DNA from 2 places in the Streptomyces sp. NPDC051576 genome. Region 2 is predicted to be linked to the other one. Evidence: riboswitches for the same ligand, from Rfam matches in the RefSeq annotation. Region 2 holds a riboswitch; the other holds the start of a gene.

Evidence for each region. Region 2 has a riboswitch for thiamine pyrophosphate ahead of thiO (glycine oxidase ThiO). Riboswitches for the same ligand answer to the same signal wherever they lie in the genome.
Region 1: it holds a riboswitch for thiamine pyrophosphate, as region 2 does, so the genes downstream of both, AB0M63_RS36590 (thiamine ABC transporter substrate-binding protein) here and thiO (glycine oxidase ThiO) in region 2, are expected to answer to the same signal.

What each region holds. Positions count from the first base shown of each region.
Region 1 is NZ_JBFAZO010000013.1:254,825-262,070, reverse strand. It holds gene AB0M63_RS36605 (LAETG motif-containing sortase-dependent surface protein) at 1-410, shown strand, start outside; gene AB0M63_RS36600 (ABC transporter ATP-binding protein) at 466-1,512, opposite strand; gene AB0M63_RS36595 (iron ABC transporter permease) at 1,513-3,114, opposite strand; gene AB0M63_RS36590 (thiamine ABC transporter substrate-binding protein) at 3,162-4,238, opposite strand; TPP riboswitch at 4,235-4,341, opposite strand; gene rlmN (23S rRNA (adenine(2503)-C(2))-methyltransferase RlmN) at 4,373-5,479, opposite strand; gene AB0M63_RS36580 (SRPBCC family protein) at 5,536-5,982, opposite strand; gene AB0M63_RS36575 (phosphatidate cytidylyltransferase) at 6,110-7,246, opposite strand, start outside.
Region 2 is NZ_JBFAZO010000022.1:7,898-15,143, forward strand. It holds gene AB0M63_RS44075 (NAD(P)/FAD-dependent oxidoreductase) at 1-508, shown strand, start outside; gene AB0M63_RS44080 (hypothetical protein) at 512-1,492, opposite strand; gene metF (methylenetetrahydrofolate reductase [NAD(P)H]) at 1,549-2,472, opposite strand; gene thiE (thiamine phosphate synthase) at 2,584-3,246, opposite strand; gene AB0M63_RS44095 (Rv2175c family DNA-binding protein) at 3,332-3,703, opposite strand; gene AB0M63_RS44100 (FAD-dependent oxidoreductase) at 3,768-4,970, opposite strand; gene AB0M63_RS44105 (hypothetical protein) at 5,003-5,353, opposite strand; TPP riboswitch at 5,405-5,517, shown strand; gene thiO (glycine oxidase ThiO) at 5,515-6,669, shown strand; gene thiS (sulfur carrier protein ThiS) at 6,666-6,866, shown strand; gene AB0M63_RS44120 (thiazole synthase) at 6,871-7,246, shown strand, end outside.

The sequences.
Region 1 (7,246 bases), on a different contig from region 2:
CCATCTCCTTCGCCGAGGACTGGCAGCCGAACGCCACGTACCGCGTGCACGTCACGGCCACCAACGGCCTCAACAAGAACATCTCGCCGAACCTGACCACCCCGTCCAAGGCCTGCCAGACGGAGTCGCCCAGCCCGACCCCGACGGAGGCCTCTCCGACCCCGTCGCAGACCGCCTCCACTCCGGCCGAGTCCGACACCCCGACCCCGTCGGCCACGGAGAGCAGCAGCACCGCCCCCGCGACGACGACGGACAACGCGCCGTCTCCCGCGGCCGGTGACTCGAACCTCGCCGAGACCGGTGCCAACTCCAACACCGGCATGATCGCCGGTATCGCGGGCGCGTTCGTCGTCGTGGGCGGCGGAGCCGTCTACTTCGGCATGCGTCGCCGCGGTACGGCAGGCCGCTGATCCACCCGTTGTTGTGGCCCGCCCGGTTCGTGGGGGCGGGCCACACGCATGTCTTCTAGCCGCCGAGTACGACGATCTCGGCCGCGTCGAACTCCACCCCGACCGTGCCCCCGACCTCCGGTGCCTCCCGCAGCGCGCAGGCCGCCTCCAGGCGCGGGGCGTCCTCCGGCTGGAGTTGTACGGCGACATGGGTGCCCCGGAAGGTGCGGGCGGCGACCGTGCAGCGCAGGCCCGCGTCGGCGGGGACCAGACGGACCCCGGCAGGGCGTACGAGGAGCGTGCGCGGGCCCTGGGGGGCGTCCTCGGGGACCGGCACCTTGCCCCACGGGGTGTCGGCGGCCTCTCCGGCCACGGTCGCCGGGACCACGTTGTCGAAGCCCAGGAAGCGGGCCACGAACTCGTCGGCCGGGTGCTGCCAGACCTCAAGTGGCGTACCGGACTGGGCGATCCGCCCGTCCCGCATCACCACCACCCGGTCGGCGAGCGCGAACGCCTCACCCTGGTCGTGCGTGACCGCGAGCACGGTCGTGCCCAACGTCCCGAACAGCTCACGGAGTTCGACGACCAGCCGCTCCCGCAGTGAGCGATCGAGCTGGCCGAGCGGTTCGTCGAGCATGAGGAGCCGCGGCCGGGGTGCGAGCGCCCGGGCGAGCGCCACCCGCTGCTGCTCACCGCCGGACAGCCCCGCGACGGCCCGGCGGGCGGCCCCCGGCAGTCCGACGAGTTCGAGCAACTCGCCCACCCGATCGTCCTGTTGGGCCTTCGACGTCCCGTGCATACGCAGCCCGAAGGCGACATTGCCGGCCACGTCCCGCTGCGGGAAGAGCTGATGGTCCTGGAACATCAGGCCCACTCCCCGCTTGTGCGCGGGCACCCCGGCCTGGTCGCGTCCGTCGAGCAACACCCGCCCGGAGTCCAGGGGTTGCAGCCCGGCCACCGCCCGCAGCAGCGTCGACTTGCCGCTGCCGCTGGGTCCGAGGACGCACACGATCTCGTGCTCGGCGACATCGAGATCGACGGCGTCCAGCACGGGCCGGCCGCCGAACCGTACGGTCGCGCCCTCAAGGCTCAGCAGCAGCTCCGTCGTCACGCTCGGTGGCATCTAGAACTCCCCCGTCCGGTCGGTGCGCAGCCGCTCAAGGACCAGCAGGGCCACCGCGCACACGAGCATCAGAATCGTCGAAAGGGCCATCGCCTGGCCGTAGTTGAGATCACCCGGCCGGGACAGCAACCGGGCCACCGCGACCGGCAGGGTCGGGTTGTCGGGCCGCGCGATGAACACGGTCGCCCCGAACTCGCCGAGCGACACCGCGAACGCGAACCCGGCGGCGATCAGCAACGCCCGCCGCACCAGCGGCAGATCGACCTCGCGCCACACCCGCCACGGCGACGCCCCGAGCACGGCCGCCGCCTCCCGCAGCCGCCCGTCCACCGCCCGCAACACGGGCAGCATCGTCCGTACGACGAAGGGGACGCCGACCAGCGCCTGCGCCAACGGCACCAGGATCCATGAACTCCGCAGATCCACCGGGGGTTTGTCGAGCGAGATCAGGAAGCCGAAACCGACCGTCACCGCCGACACCCCGAGCGGCAGCATCAGCAGCGCGTCGAAGCCCCGCACCAGCCGCCCGGCATCGCGCCGGGTCAGGGCCGCGGCGGCGAGACCGCCAATCACGACGGCGATGGCGGTGGCGGCGACGGCGTACTCCAGCGAGTTGCCGATCGCGGCGATCGGCGGGACCAGGAAGGTGCCGCCGTCGTCGTGGGTCAGCGCCCGGTAGAAGCCGAAGTCCGCTGTGTCCAGCGAGCGTTGGACCAGCACGGCGAGCGGCAGCACGAGCAGCAGGAGCACGGAGGCGAGGACCCCGGCGAGCAGCGCCCACTGGCCCGCCCCGCGCGGGCGCCGTGCGGTCACCGACGGGTCCACCAGCCGTAGGGCCGTCTCCCGGCGCCGTACCGTCCGGGCGTGGACGGCGAGGATGGCGCCCACCGCGACGAACTGGACGATCGTCAGCACGGCCGCCGTGGAGAGGTCGAAGACCTCCGAGGTCTGGCGGTAGATCTCCACTTCGAGGGTGGAGAAGGTCGGGCCGCCGAGGATCTGCACGACACCGAAGGACGTGAACGTGAAGAGGAAGACCATCAACGCGGCGGCGGCCACGGCGGGCCCGAGCGCGGGCAGTGTCACCTGCCGCCAGGCCCGGAGCCGGGAGGCGCCGAGCATGCGCGCGGCCTCCTCCTGACGGGGGTCGAGCTGGGCCCAGAGGCCGCCCACCGTCCGTACGACGACCGCGTAGTTGAAGAAGACGTGCGCGAGCAGGATGGCCCAGACGGTGGTGTCGAGGCGTACGCCCCACAGGTCGTCGAGGAGTCCGCCCCGGCCGACGAGGGCGAGGAACGCCGTACCGACGACGACCGTGGGCAGCACGAAGGGGACCGTCACGACGGCCCGCAGCACATGCCGGCCCGGGAAGTCGAAGCGCGCGAAGACATAAGCTCCGGGGAGCGCGATCAGCAGCGTGAGCGCGGTGGAGGCGAGCGCCTGCCAGGTGGTGAACCACAGCACGTGCCGGATGTCGGACTGCGCGAGCACGTCCCCGATGCGGCCCAACTGCCAGGCGCCGTCCACCTTGAGACCGCGCGCGACGATCGAGGCGACGGGGTAGGCGAAGAACACCGCGAAGAACGCGACGGGCACGGCCATGAGCCCGAGCCGCGTCGCGTTCCCTTTGCGGATCTTCCGCCGCGGGGCTACTTCAGTACGAGCGAGGTCCACGACTTGACCCACTGGTCCCGGTCGGCGGCGATCTTCGCGGGCGCCATGGTCTCGGGGTCCGGGGCCTGACGGCCGTACTTCACGAACTCCTGCGGCACCGTGGCGCCGTCGATCACCGGGTAGACGAACATGTTGAGCGGCATGTCCTCCTGGAACTCCTTGGTGAGCAGGAAGTCGATGAAGGCCTTGCCGCCCTTGGTGTTCTTCGCGTTGCTGAGCAGTCCCGCGTACTCGGTCTGCCGGAAACAGGTGCCGTACGACACCCCGGTGGGCGCGGTCGTCGGCTTCGGGTCGCCGTAGATGACCTCGGCGGGCGGCGAGGAGGCGTACGAGACGACGAGGGGCCGGTCGCCGCCCGCCTTCTTGCCACCGGCGGAACCGGAGAACTCCTGGTCGTAGGCCTGCTCCCAGCCGTCGACCACCTTCACGCCGTTGGCCTTCAGCTTCTTCCAGTACGCCTGCCAGCCGTCGTCGCCGTACTGCGCGGCGCTGCCGAGCAGGAAGCCGAGGCCGGGCGAGGAGGTGGCAGCGTTCTCGGTGACGAGGAGGTTCTTGTACGCGGGCTTGACCAGGTCGGCGAAGGAGGCCGGCGGGGTCAGCTTGTGCTTGCTGAAATAGGCCTTGTCGTAGTTGACGCAGATGTCGCCGGTGTCGATGGGCGTGACCCGGTGCTTGGTCTGGTCGACGCGGTACGCGGACTTGACGAGATCCGCGCCCTTCGCGTCGTAGGACTGGAAGAGACCGTTGTCGAGGGCGCGGGAGAGCAGGGTGTTGTCGACGCCGAAGAAGACGTCGCCCTGCGGGTTGTCCTTGGTCAGGATCGCCTTGTTGACGGCCTGGCCCGCGTCACCGTCCTTGAGGACCTTGACGGTGTAGCCGGACTGCTTCTCGAAGTCCTTGAGGACGCTCTTCGAGACGGCCCACGAGTCGTGGCTGACGAGGGTGACCGTCTTGGAGTCGGAGCCGCCGCTCCCGTCCGACCCCGAGCCGCACGCGGACAGCGTGACCAGGCCGAGGCCGACGAGGACAGCACAGTACTTCTTGGTGTTCACGGTGATGACCGAACTTCCTACCCAGAATGACCTGGGCGAGGTTCAGAGGGTCTGCGGCCCGATTGCCGCACTCTCAGCGCTGCGCGCTCCCCTGTCGGATATGAAGGTGTACGTACAGGTGGTGCAGGTGAAGGTTACCTCTCGGTGGCAGCGAGCTGACCGCAGGCTCCGTCGATCTCCTGGCCACGGGTGTCCCGGACGGTGACCGGCACGCCGTGGGCGGCGATGGCCTCGACGAACGCCTTCTCGTCCTCGGGGCGGGAGGCCGTCCACTTGGAGCCCGGTGTCGGGTTCAGCGGGATCAGGTTGACGTGCACGGGCTTGCCCTTGAGGAGCCGGCCGAGCCGGTCACCACGCCACGCCTGGTCGTTGATGTCGCGGATCAGGGCGTACTCGATGGACAGCCGGCGCCCGGACTTCGCCGCGTACTCCCAGCCGGCGTCGAGGACCTCGCGCACCTTCCACCGCGTGTTCACGGGGACCAGGGTGTCGCGCAGCTCGTCGTCGGGCGCGTGCAGCGAGATCGCGAGGCGGCACTTGAAGCCCTCGTCGCTGAAGCGGTGGATCGCCGGGACCAGTCCGACGGTCGAGACGGTGATCCCGCGCTGCGAGAGACCGAGGCCGTCCGGCTCGGGGTCGGTGAGGGCGCGGATGGACTGGACGACCCGCTTGTAGTTGGCGAGCGGCTCCCCCATACCCATGAAGACGATGTTGGACAGCCGCGCGGGACCGCCGGGGATCTCGCCGTCGCGCAGCGCCCGCATGCCGTCCACGATCTGGTGCACGATCTCACCGGTGGAGAGGTTCCGGTCGAGGCCGGCCTGGCCCGTCGCGCAGAACGGGCAGTTCATCCCGCACCCCGCCTGCGAGCTGATGCACATGGTCACCCGGTCCGGGTACCGCATCAGCACCGACTCGACGAGCGTCCCGTCGAACAGCCGCCACAGCGTCTTGCGGGTGGTGTCCTGGTCGGTCGACAGATGCCGTACGACGGTCATCAGCTCCGGAAGCAGCGCTTCCTGGAGCTTGGCGCGCGAACCGGCGGGGATGTCGGTCCACTGCTCCGGGTCGTGCGCGAACCGCGCGAAGTAGTGCTGCGAGAGCTGCTTGGCGCGAAACGGCTTCTCCCCGATCGCGGCGACGGCTTCCTTGCGCTCGGCGGGCGTGAGATCGGCAAGGTGCCGCGGGGGCTTCTTGGCTCCGCGGGGGGCGACGAATGTGAGTTCTCCGGGCTTAGGCATGGCTGTACCAGTGTCGCAGATCGTTTACGGTGATCCGTTTCAGCCGGTGGGCTCGGTCAGCCGGTGTGCTCCAGGTGTTCCTTCAGGAGCTTCTCGTTGTGGGGCATCTCGCGGCGGACCTGGGGGCGGACGACGAGGGGCAGCAGGACCTTGCCGATGCCGTGCCCCTCGAAGTCGAGGTCCATCGTCACGTGGGTACGGCGTCCGTCGTCGACGGGTGTGATCTCACCGCGGAAGTTGCCCCTGACGGGGCCGTCGATCCCGCGCACGGTCCAGGCGCGCGGCGGCTGGAACTCGGTGCACTCCATGGTCATCGCCATGTCGCGGCGGCCCACGTGCCGGGTGACGCGGACCCGGGAGCCGAGTCCGAACGGGCGGTCGTCGAGTTGTTCGGCCAGGACCGCGCTCTCCTGCCATTCGGGCAGGTGGGACGGGTCGATGACGTACGCCCAGGCATCCTCGGGACGGCAGTCCACGTCGAACTCTTCATGGAAGGCGGACATGACGCCCTCCTTCGTTCAGGGCGGTCCCCCTTGCGAGGGCTTACACCGAAATCGTACGACCGGGCGCCCCCGTCCTGTACAGGTCAGGGGCGCCCGGAATGCCGTACGGCAGGACGTCGGACGAACGTCAGGCGGACCCGACGAACAGCACCATCAGCAGCCACACCACCGGAGCCGTCGGCAGCAGCGAATCCAGCCGGTCCATGATGCCACCGTGGCCCGGCAGCAGCGTGCCCATGTCCTTGATGCCGAGGTCGCGCTTGATCATGGACTCGCCGAGGTCGCCCAGCGTGGCGCTGGCGGCGACCGCGAGGCCCAGGACGAGGCCCTGCCACCAACTGCCGTCGTCGATCAGGAACTGCATGCACAGCGCGCCCGCCACCATCGCGAAGGACACCGCTCCGAACAGGCCCTCGCGGGTCTTTCCGGGACTGATGCGCGGGGCGAGCTTGTGGGTGCCGAAACGCCAGCCGACGGCGTAGGCGCCCGTGTCGCTGACCACGGTCAGCAGCAGGAACGTCATGACCCGCCAGGCGCCGTCGTCGGCGGTGAGCATCAGGGCGACGAACGTGGCCAGGAACGGCACGTAGAACGCCGCGAAGACGCCCGCCGTGACGTCCTTGAGGTAGCCCTCCGGCGGTTCCGTCATCCGCCAGACCAGGACGGCCAGCGCGGTCAGCGCCATCGCCACCCAGGCGCCCTCGGCACCCCGGACGTATCCGGCGACGACCATCGCGGCGCCGCCGACCGCGAGGGGCACGAGGGGCGCCTTGATGCCCTTGCGCTCCTGCAGCCGCGAGGTCAGCTCCCACAGACCCACGACGACGGCGACCGCTATCACGCCGATGAACACGGCCTTGACGACGAACAGGGACGCGATGATCACCGCGCCGAGTCCGACCCCGACGCCTATGGCCGCACCGAGGTCCCGGCCCGCGCTCTTCTTCTGCGGGGCGGGCACCGGTGACGGGGCGTCGGGCATGGGCTCCGGATTCTGCGGCACCGCCCCGTAGGGCTGTGCGTACGGCATGTCGGCGGGCTGCGTCCGCGGCGGGTCGTACGGCTGCGGCTGCCGTGTGTCGTACGGCGGCTGCCGTGTCTCGTCGCGGAACAAGGGACCGCTCAGCCGAGCGGCCCCCCGGTCGTCATCCTGGTGTCCGCCGTATGCGGGCTCGTCGGGCACGATGGGCATGGGGCGAGTCTGCTGCGCCTCAGGCGCATCGTACGTGGGACCCGCCGGGGCAGCCCCCTGGACAGGCCCCTG
Region 2 (7,246 bases):
CGTCCACGCACCGGACCGCGAGGCCGAGTTGGACTTCCTGGCCTCCCCGGGCGGCGACGAGCCCCGCTGCCCCACGGTGACGGTGCTGCGCCCCGACGACCCCGCGCTGCGGCCGGACGACGGCCACGAGTCGGCCGTGGTGTCAGCCGTGCTGCCGGGCGAGGCGGGCTGGGCGGACGAGGGCACGGTCCGGCGTTACACCGACTTCCTCCTCAAGGCCGCCGAGTCCGCCGTGCCCGGTCTACGGGAGCGCCTGTTGTGGCACGAGGTGCGCACCCCCAGGGACACGGAGAGCGAGACCGGTGCCCGCTCCGGAGCCGTACCCGCGCCCTCGCTCGCGGCCGGCGGGGGCCGCTTCCTGCATCCGGCGAACACCACGCGGCTGCCCGGTCTGTACCGGGTCGGCGGCTGGTCCCATCCCGGCGGCGGGCTTCCGCACGCCGGTATGTCGGGGGCGCTGGTCGCCGGACTGATCGTGGAGGGACCGCGGTTCAGAGGGTCTCAGTAGGCTTCAGAAACGGTACTGCTCGTCGTAGCCGGTGCCCGACTGCGGCTGCTGCTGTTGCTGCTGGCCGTCGCCCTGGTAGTACTGCTGGTCCGCCGGGAGTTCGCCGCCGTAGGTCTCGTCGCTGCGCTGCTGCGGGACCCACACACCGCCGGCCGGGGTCTCGCCCACATAGCCGTTGTTGGCGTACTGGTCCTGGGTGTAGCCCTGTTGGGGATACTGCTGCTGGCCGTCGTAGCCCGTGTCGTACGGGGCGCCACCGTAGGTCTGGGTGCCGATGTACGGGTCGGAGTAGGCCGCGTACTGCTGCTGGCCGGTCGTGTCGTAGCCGTACTGCTGCTGGTCGTATCCCGAGTAGGCGGGGTCGTAGCCGTACTGCTGCTGTTCGCCTGTCGCGTAGGCCTGGTCCTGGGTCTGACCGGCGGCCGCTGCCGCGTAGTTGGGATCGGCGGCGTTCGCGTACGCGGCGTTGCTGTATATGCCGTAGGAGCCGGTGTCGTCCGGCAGGGGCTGCGGTTCGTAGACCGAGGTGGTCTCGGCGGCCGTGGGGTCGAGGGGGCGGTTCGGGGTGAACACGTCGTCGCGGTCGTAGTCGTCGTCCTGGGCGTAGGCCGCCTTGTTCTGGCCGTAGTCCTGGAAGGCGCCCTCGGCCGTCTCTGGGCCGGTGGCCGCCAGGTCCGGGTCCTGCTCGTCCGGTTCGCCGCGGCGGCGCTTGATGCCGCCCGCGCCGGGCCGGCCGGAGACCGCCCAGCCGGCTTCGAAGCCGCGGCGGAACGACAGGGTGACGTAGGTCTGGCCGACGGCGAAGGCCACGGCGCCCAGTCCGATCACGACGACGGAGGGCATCAGCACCCCGAGCACGACGCCCAGGAAGCCCACGAAGGCGAGCAGCCGCCAGCGCAGCCTCGCCTTGTACTGCAGCAACACCTCACCGAGCAACCACAGTGCGACGATGCCGAACGCGATGTAGAGGACCGTCCAGCCCATGTACGCCCCTCTCCCAGTGGCCGCTACGCAGTGTGTCGTATGTCCGGGCGGCCGGTCTAGGCCCGCGGTGGGTGGTGCAGGCCCAGGTTCTCGTAGATTTCCAGCGTCGCCGTGGAGTTGTTGAGCGTGATGAAGTGCAGTCCTGGCACTCCCTCGGCCAGCAGCCGGGCGCAGAACTCCGTGGCGAAGTCGATCCCGATCGAGCGTACAGCCGCCGGATCGTCTTTGGCTGTGAGGATTCGCTCTTTCAAGGCGTCCGGGATGACCGCGTTGCTGAGCTGCGGCAACCGCTCCAGCATCCGCACGCTGGTCACCGGCATGACCTCGGGGATGACCGGGGTGACGCAGCCCGCGGCCTCGACACGGTCGCGCAGGCGAAGATACGACTCCGGGCGGAAGAACATCTGGGTGATCGCGTAGTCGGCGCCGGCCCGGCACTTGTCGACGAAGTTCGTGACGTCCGTGTCCCAGTCCGGGGAGCGCGGGTGCATCTCCGGGAACGCGGCGACGCCTACGCAGAAGTCGCCCGACTCCTTGATGAGCCGGACCAGTTCGGCCGCGTACGTCAGCCCCTGGGGGTGCGCCACCCAGTCGGCCATGGGGTCGCCGGGCGGGTCGCCGCGCACGGCCAGGATGTTGCGGATCCCGGCGTCGGCGTACTGCCCGATGATGTTGCGCAGTTCGGCGACGGAGTGGTCGACCGCGGTGAGGTGGGCGACCGGGGTGAGCGTGGTGTCGGCGACGATCTGCTCGGTCTCCTTGACGGTGCCCGCGCGGGTCGAGCCGCCGGCGCCGTAGGTCACCGAGACGAAGTCGGGGGCCACGGCCTCGACCCTCCGCAGCGCGCTCCACAGATTCCGCTCACCCTTGGGGGTCTTCGGCGCGGAGAACTCGAACGAATACGTCCCCTTGCCGGTCGCGAGCATGTCGCGCACGGTGCGTGCTCGATCAGTCCTGGTGGATGCGGTTCCGAAGGCCATACCCGCAGGTTAGTCAGGGGGCGCCGGTCACCCAACCGGAACCGGGATTTTGCCCGCTTTGTCGTCCTCTTGTCCACCCACCGGACAAAAAGCCCGGCTCCTGGACGGCCCTCAGAGCTGCCGCAGCCGCTTCGCGAACTCCGCCGCCGCCGCGCCCGGGTCGTCCGCCTCCGTGACGGCCCGTACGACGACGACCCGGCGGGCGCCCGCTTCGAGCACCTCGTCGAGGTTGCCGAGGTCGATGCCGCCGATGGCGAACCAGGGGCGGTCGGTGCCCAGAGCGGCCGTGTAGCGGACCAGGTCGAGGCCGGGGGCGTGCCGGCCGGGCTTGGTGGGGGTCGGCCAGCAGGGGCCCGTGCAGAAGTAGTCCACGCCCTCCTGGACGGCGGCCGCGGCGGCCTCGGACTCGGCGTGCGTGGAGCGGCCGATCAGCACCTCCTCGCCCAGGATCGCGCGGGCCGCGGGCACCGGGAGGTCGCCCTGACCCAGGTGCAGTACGTCGGCGCCGGCGGCGTGGGCGACGTCCGCGCGGTCGTTGACCGCGAGGAGCCTGCCGTGCCGGGCGCAGGCGTCGGCGAACACCTGGAGGTGCTCCAGCTCCTCGGCGGCCTCCATGCCCTTGTCGCGCAACTGCACGATGTCGACCCCGCCGGCCAGGACCGCGTCCAGGAACTCCGCGAGGTCGCCCTGGCGCCTGCGGGCGTCCGTGCAGAGGTAGAGCCGGGCGTCGGCGAACTCGGCGCGCGCGGCGGCGGCCGCGGTGGTGTCGGGCATGGGTGTGTCCCCCGTCGTCATGGCGTGGTGGTGCCGTGCACGGGCCGCGGGTGGGCGCGGCCCGTACACCGGTCGGTCGTCCGGGTCAGACGGCGAGCGCCTGGGCGCGGCGCTTCACCTCCGTGCCACGATTCTCGCTCAGCGCCTGCGCGGGGGTGCCGGGCAGGCTGGGGTCGGGGGTGAAGAGCCACTCCAGCATCTCTTCGTCGGAGAAGCCGTCGTCCCGCAGGAGCGTCAGGGTCCCCGTGAGGCCCTTGACGACCTTCTGCTCGGCCCCGTCGATGAAGGCGGCGGGGACATGCAGCGCGCGGTTCTCACCACGGCGTACGGCGATGACTTGGCCCTCCTTGACCAGCTGCCGCACGCGTGTCACCTCGACATCGAGCATCTCTGCGATGTCGGGCAGCGTGAGCCAGGCGGGGACGAGAGCATCGATCTTTGCGTCAATCTCGGTCACGTGAACAGCGTGCCATCCCGGACTGACAGTCGGAAGTCGGGCCGGTCCGACCCGGGGGGTCGAACTAGGCGATAGCGGATTTCATCGGTAGCGAAGGGTCGGCCAGCAGGTCGGGATTCATCGGGGTGCGCGCCTCGATCAGGCGGCGGCCCTGGGCAAGGTCGCGGGGGCGGCCGACCGCCAGGAGGGCCACCAGGCGGTCCTCGCGCAGCCAGCAGACGGTCCAGGCCGGGGCGGACGGGTCACCGCGCCACAGGGTCGTGTCGGCGGACGCGTGGTGGCCGGCGTACTGGACGAAGCGGCCGAACTGCTCGGACCAGAAGTACGGCACCGGGTCGTAGACCGCCGGGACCTCCCCGATGATGTTCGCGGCGACCGTGCGGGGGCCCTGGAGGGCGTTGTCCCAGTGGTGGACCAGAAGGCGCTCGCCGTACCTTCCCGAAGGGAAGGAGGCGCAGTCGCCGACCGCGTACACGTCCGGCACCGAGGTGCGCAGCCGGTCGTCGGCCAGGACCTCGCGGTGCGCGCCCAGTGCGACGCCGGAGCCGGTCAGCCAGGTGGTGGCGGGGCGGGCGCCGATGCCGACCACGACGGCGCCGGCGGGCAGCCGGGAGCCGTCTTCGAGCACCACTTCGCCGGGTTCGACGTGCGCCACGCGCGCGTGCGTCCGCAGCGAGGCTCCGGCATCCGCGTACCAGGCGGCCATCGGCGCGGCGACCTCGGCGGGCAGCGCGCCGGCGAGCGGCCGGTCGGCGGCCTCCACGACGGTCACCGCGCAGCCCGCCTCGCGCGCGGCCGTGGCGAACTCCGCGCCGATCCAGCCCGCGCCGACGACCACGATGTCGTGCTGCCGGGCGAGCACGGGCCGCAGCCGCTCGGCGTCGTCCAGGGTGCGCAGCAGATGCACCCCGGGGATGCCCTCGGCGCCCGGCAGCCGGATCGGCTCGGCACCGGTCGCGAGCACCAGGACGTCGTACGGCACCGGGCCCTCGGCGGTGTCCAGTTCGTGCTCGGCGGGGCGCAGGCCCACCACCTCGCGCCCCAGCCGCACCTCGATGCCGAGCGCCTCGAAGTCGACGTCGAAGGCGGAGCCCTCGGCCTTGCCCAGCAGCACGGCCTTGGACAGCGGCGGCCGGTCGTAGGGCTGATGGGGTTCCGCGCCGATCAGCGTGACCGTCCCGGTGAAGCCCTGCTCCCGCAGGGCGACCGCGGTCTGCACCCCGGCCATGCCCGCGCCGACGACGACCACACCTGTCTGCTCGCTCATCCGATCACCATAGACACCTGACGATTTGTCAGTCAGGGGGCGCGTTCAGTGACCTGTTCCACAACACTCGTCCCGCTGCCCGCCTGCGACTCCCACTCCCAGGTCTCCTCCAGGCGGACGCGTCCGTCGGGCAGCTCGACGACTTCGGACACGCAGTGTCCGCAGGACGTCGTCCCGTCCCGCTTCAACTGCACGTACCGGAAGTCGAGCCGGTCCCCCGCGCGCGTGCCGACGAGATGCCCGCGGACGACGTCGCCGCCCGCGTACTCGGCCCAGATCTCGCCGCCCTTCTCGTGGTAGGCGAACCGGGTGCGCGTCCCGACCTGACCCGGTGCCTGGTCCGCGACGGGCGCGAGGACGAGACCGTCGAGCGAGCGGGCCATGAGCGGAGGCTCCCTTACTGAGACATACGGCACGGGCTAGGGTGGCCAACGTAAAGCACTCGCGGGAGTCCGGACGTACCGGGCTGAGAGGGAGGCTGGCCGGCCTCCGACCGTACGAACCTGATCCGGGTCATGCCGGCGAAGGGAGGGGCTGGACGCCCATGCCTACACGTACGTCAGACGTCCTCGTCGTCGGGGGCGGAATCATCGGCCTGGTCACGGCCTGGCGGGCGGCGCAGCGCGGGTTCGCCACCGCCGTGGTGGACCCCGAGCCGGGCGGCGGGGCCGCCCAGGTGGCCGCCGGCATGCTGGCCGCCGTCACGGAGCTGCACTACGGCGAGCAGACCCTGCTCGCCCTCAACCTGGCCTCGGCGCACCGCTACCCGGACTTCGCTGCCGAGCTGACCGACCTCACCGGGCTGGACCTCGGCTACCGGCGCTGCGGCACGCTCGCCGTCGCCCTGGACGCCGACGACCGCGCCCATCTGCGGGAACTGCACGCGCTGCAACGCCAGTCGGGGCTGGACTCCGAGTGGCTTTCCGGACGTGAGTGCCGACGCCTGGAGCCGATGCTCGCGCCGGGCGTGCGCGGGGGGCTCAGGGTCGACGGCGACCACCAGGTCGATCCCCGGCGGCTGGCCCGCGCCCTGGTGGCCGCCTGCGAGCGGGCGGGGGTCGCCTTCCACCGGACCTGGGCCGAGCGCCTCACGGTCGTACGGGAGCGGGCCGCCGGAATCGTCACGCGGGACGGAGAAGCGCTCGGCGCGGACCAGGTGGTGCTCGCGGCCGGCAGTCTCAGCGGGCGGCTGGAGGGGGTCCCCGAGGACGTCCTGCCGCCCGTACGGCCCGTGAAGGGGCAGGTGCTGCGGCTGACCGTGCCGGAGCGGTACGCGCCCTTCCTGAACCGCACCGTGCGCGCCGTGGTGCGCGGCAGCCAGGTCTATCTGGTGCCGCGCGAGAACGGCGAGCTGGTCGTCGGCGCGACCAGCGAGGAGCTGGGCTGGGACACCACGGTGACCGCCGGCGGTGTCTACGAACTGCTGCGCGACGCCCATGAGTTGATCCCGGGCATCACCGAACTCCCGCTCACCGAGACCCGGGCCGGGCTGCGCCCAGGCTCGCCCGACAACGCGCCGCTGCTCGGCCCGACCGGACTGCCGGGGCTGCTGCTGGCCACCGGGCACTACCGCAACGGCGTGCTGCTCACCCCGGTCACCGGTGACGCCCTCGCGCACGCGCTGGCCACCGGTGAACTGCCGGACGAGGCGCGCCCGTTCACCCCGAAGCGGTTCGCCCTCACGGAGTCGCGCGTATGAACGTCTCCGTCAACGGGGAGCCCCGGGAGATCGCTCCCGGCACGGCTCTCGACACCCTCGTGCGGTCCTTGGCCCCGTCGCCCTCCGGTGTGGCCGCCGCCCTCAACGAAACCGTCGTCCCGCGCGCGCAGTGGCCGTCGACGCCCCTCTCCGAGGGAGACCGCGTCGAGGTCCTCACCGCCGTCCAAGGAGGCTGAACCCATGGCCGACGACCCCTTCGTCCTCGGTGGCACGAACTTCACGTCCCGTCTGATCATGGGCACCGGAGGCGCGCCCAGCCTCGATGTCCTGGAGCGCGCGCTGGTGGCCTCCGGAACGGAGCTGACGACCGTCGCGATGCGGCGTGTAAACGCCTCCGTGCACGGTTCGGTGCTGTCCGTCCTGGAGCGGCTCGGTATCCGGGTGCTGCCCAACACGGCGGGTTGCTTCACCGCAGGCGAGGCCGTGCTGACGGCCCGGCTGGCGCGGGAGGCGCTCGGGACGGCCCTGATCAAGCTTGAGGTGATCGCGGACGAGCGGACCCTGCTGCCCGACCCGATCGAACTGCTCGACGCCGCCGAGACCCTGGTCGACGACG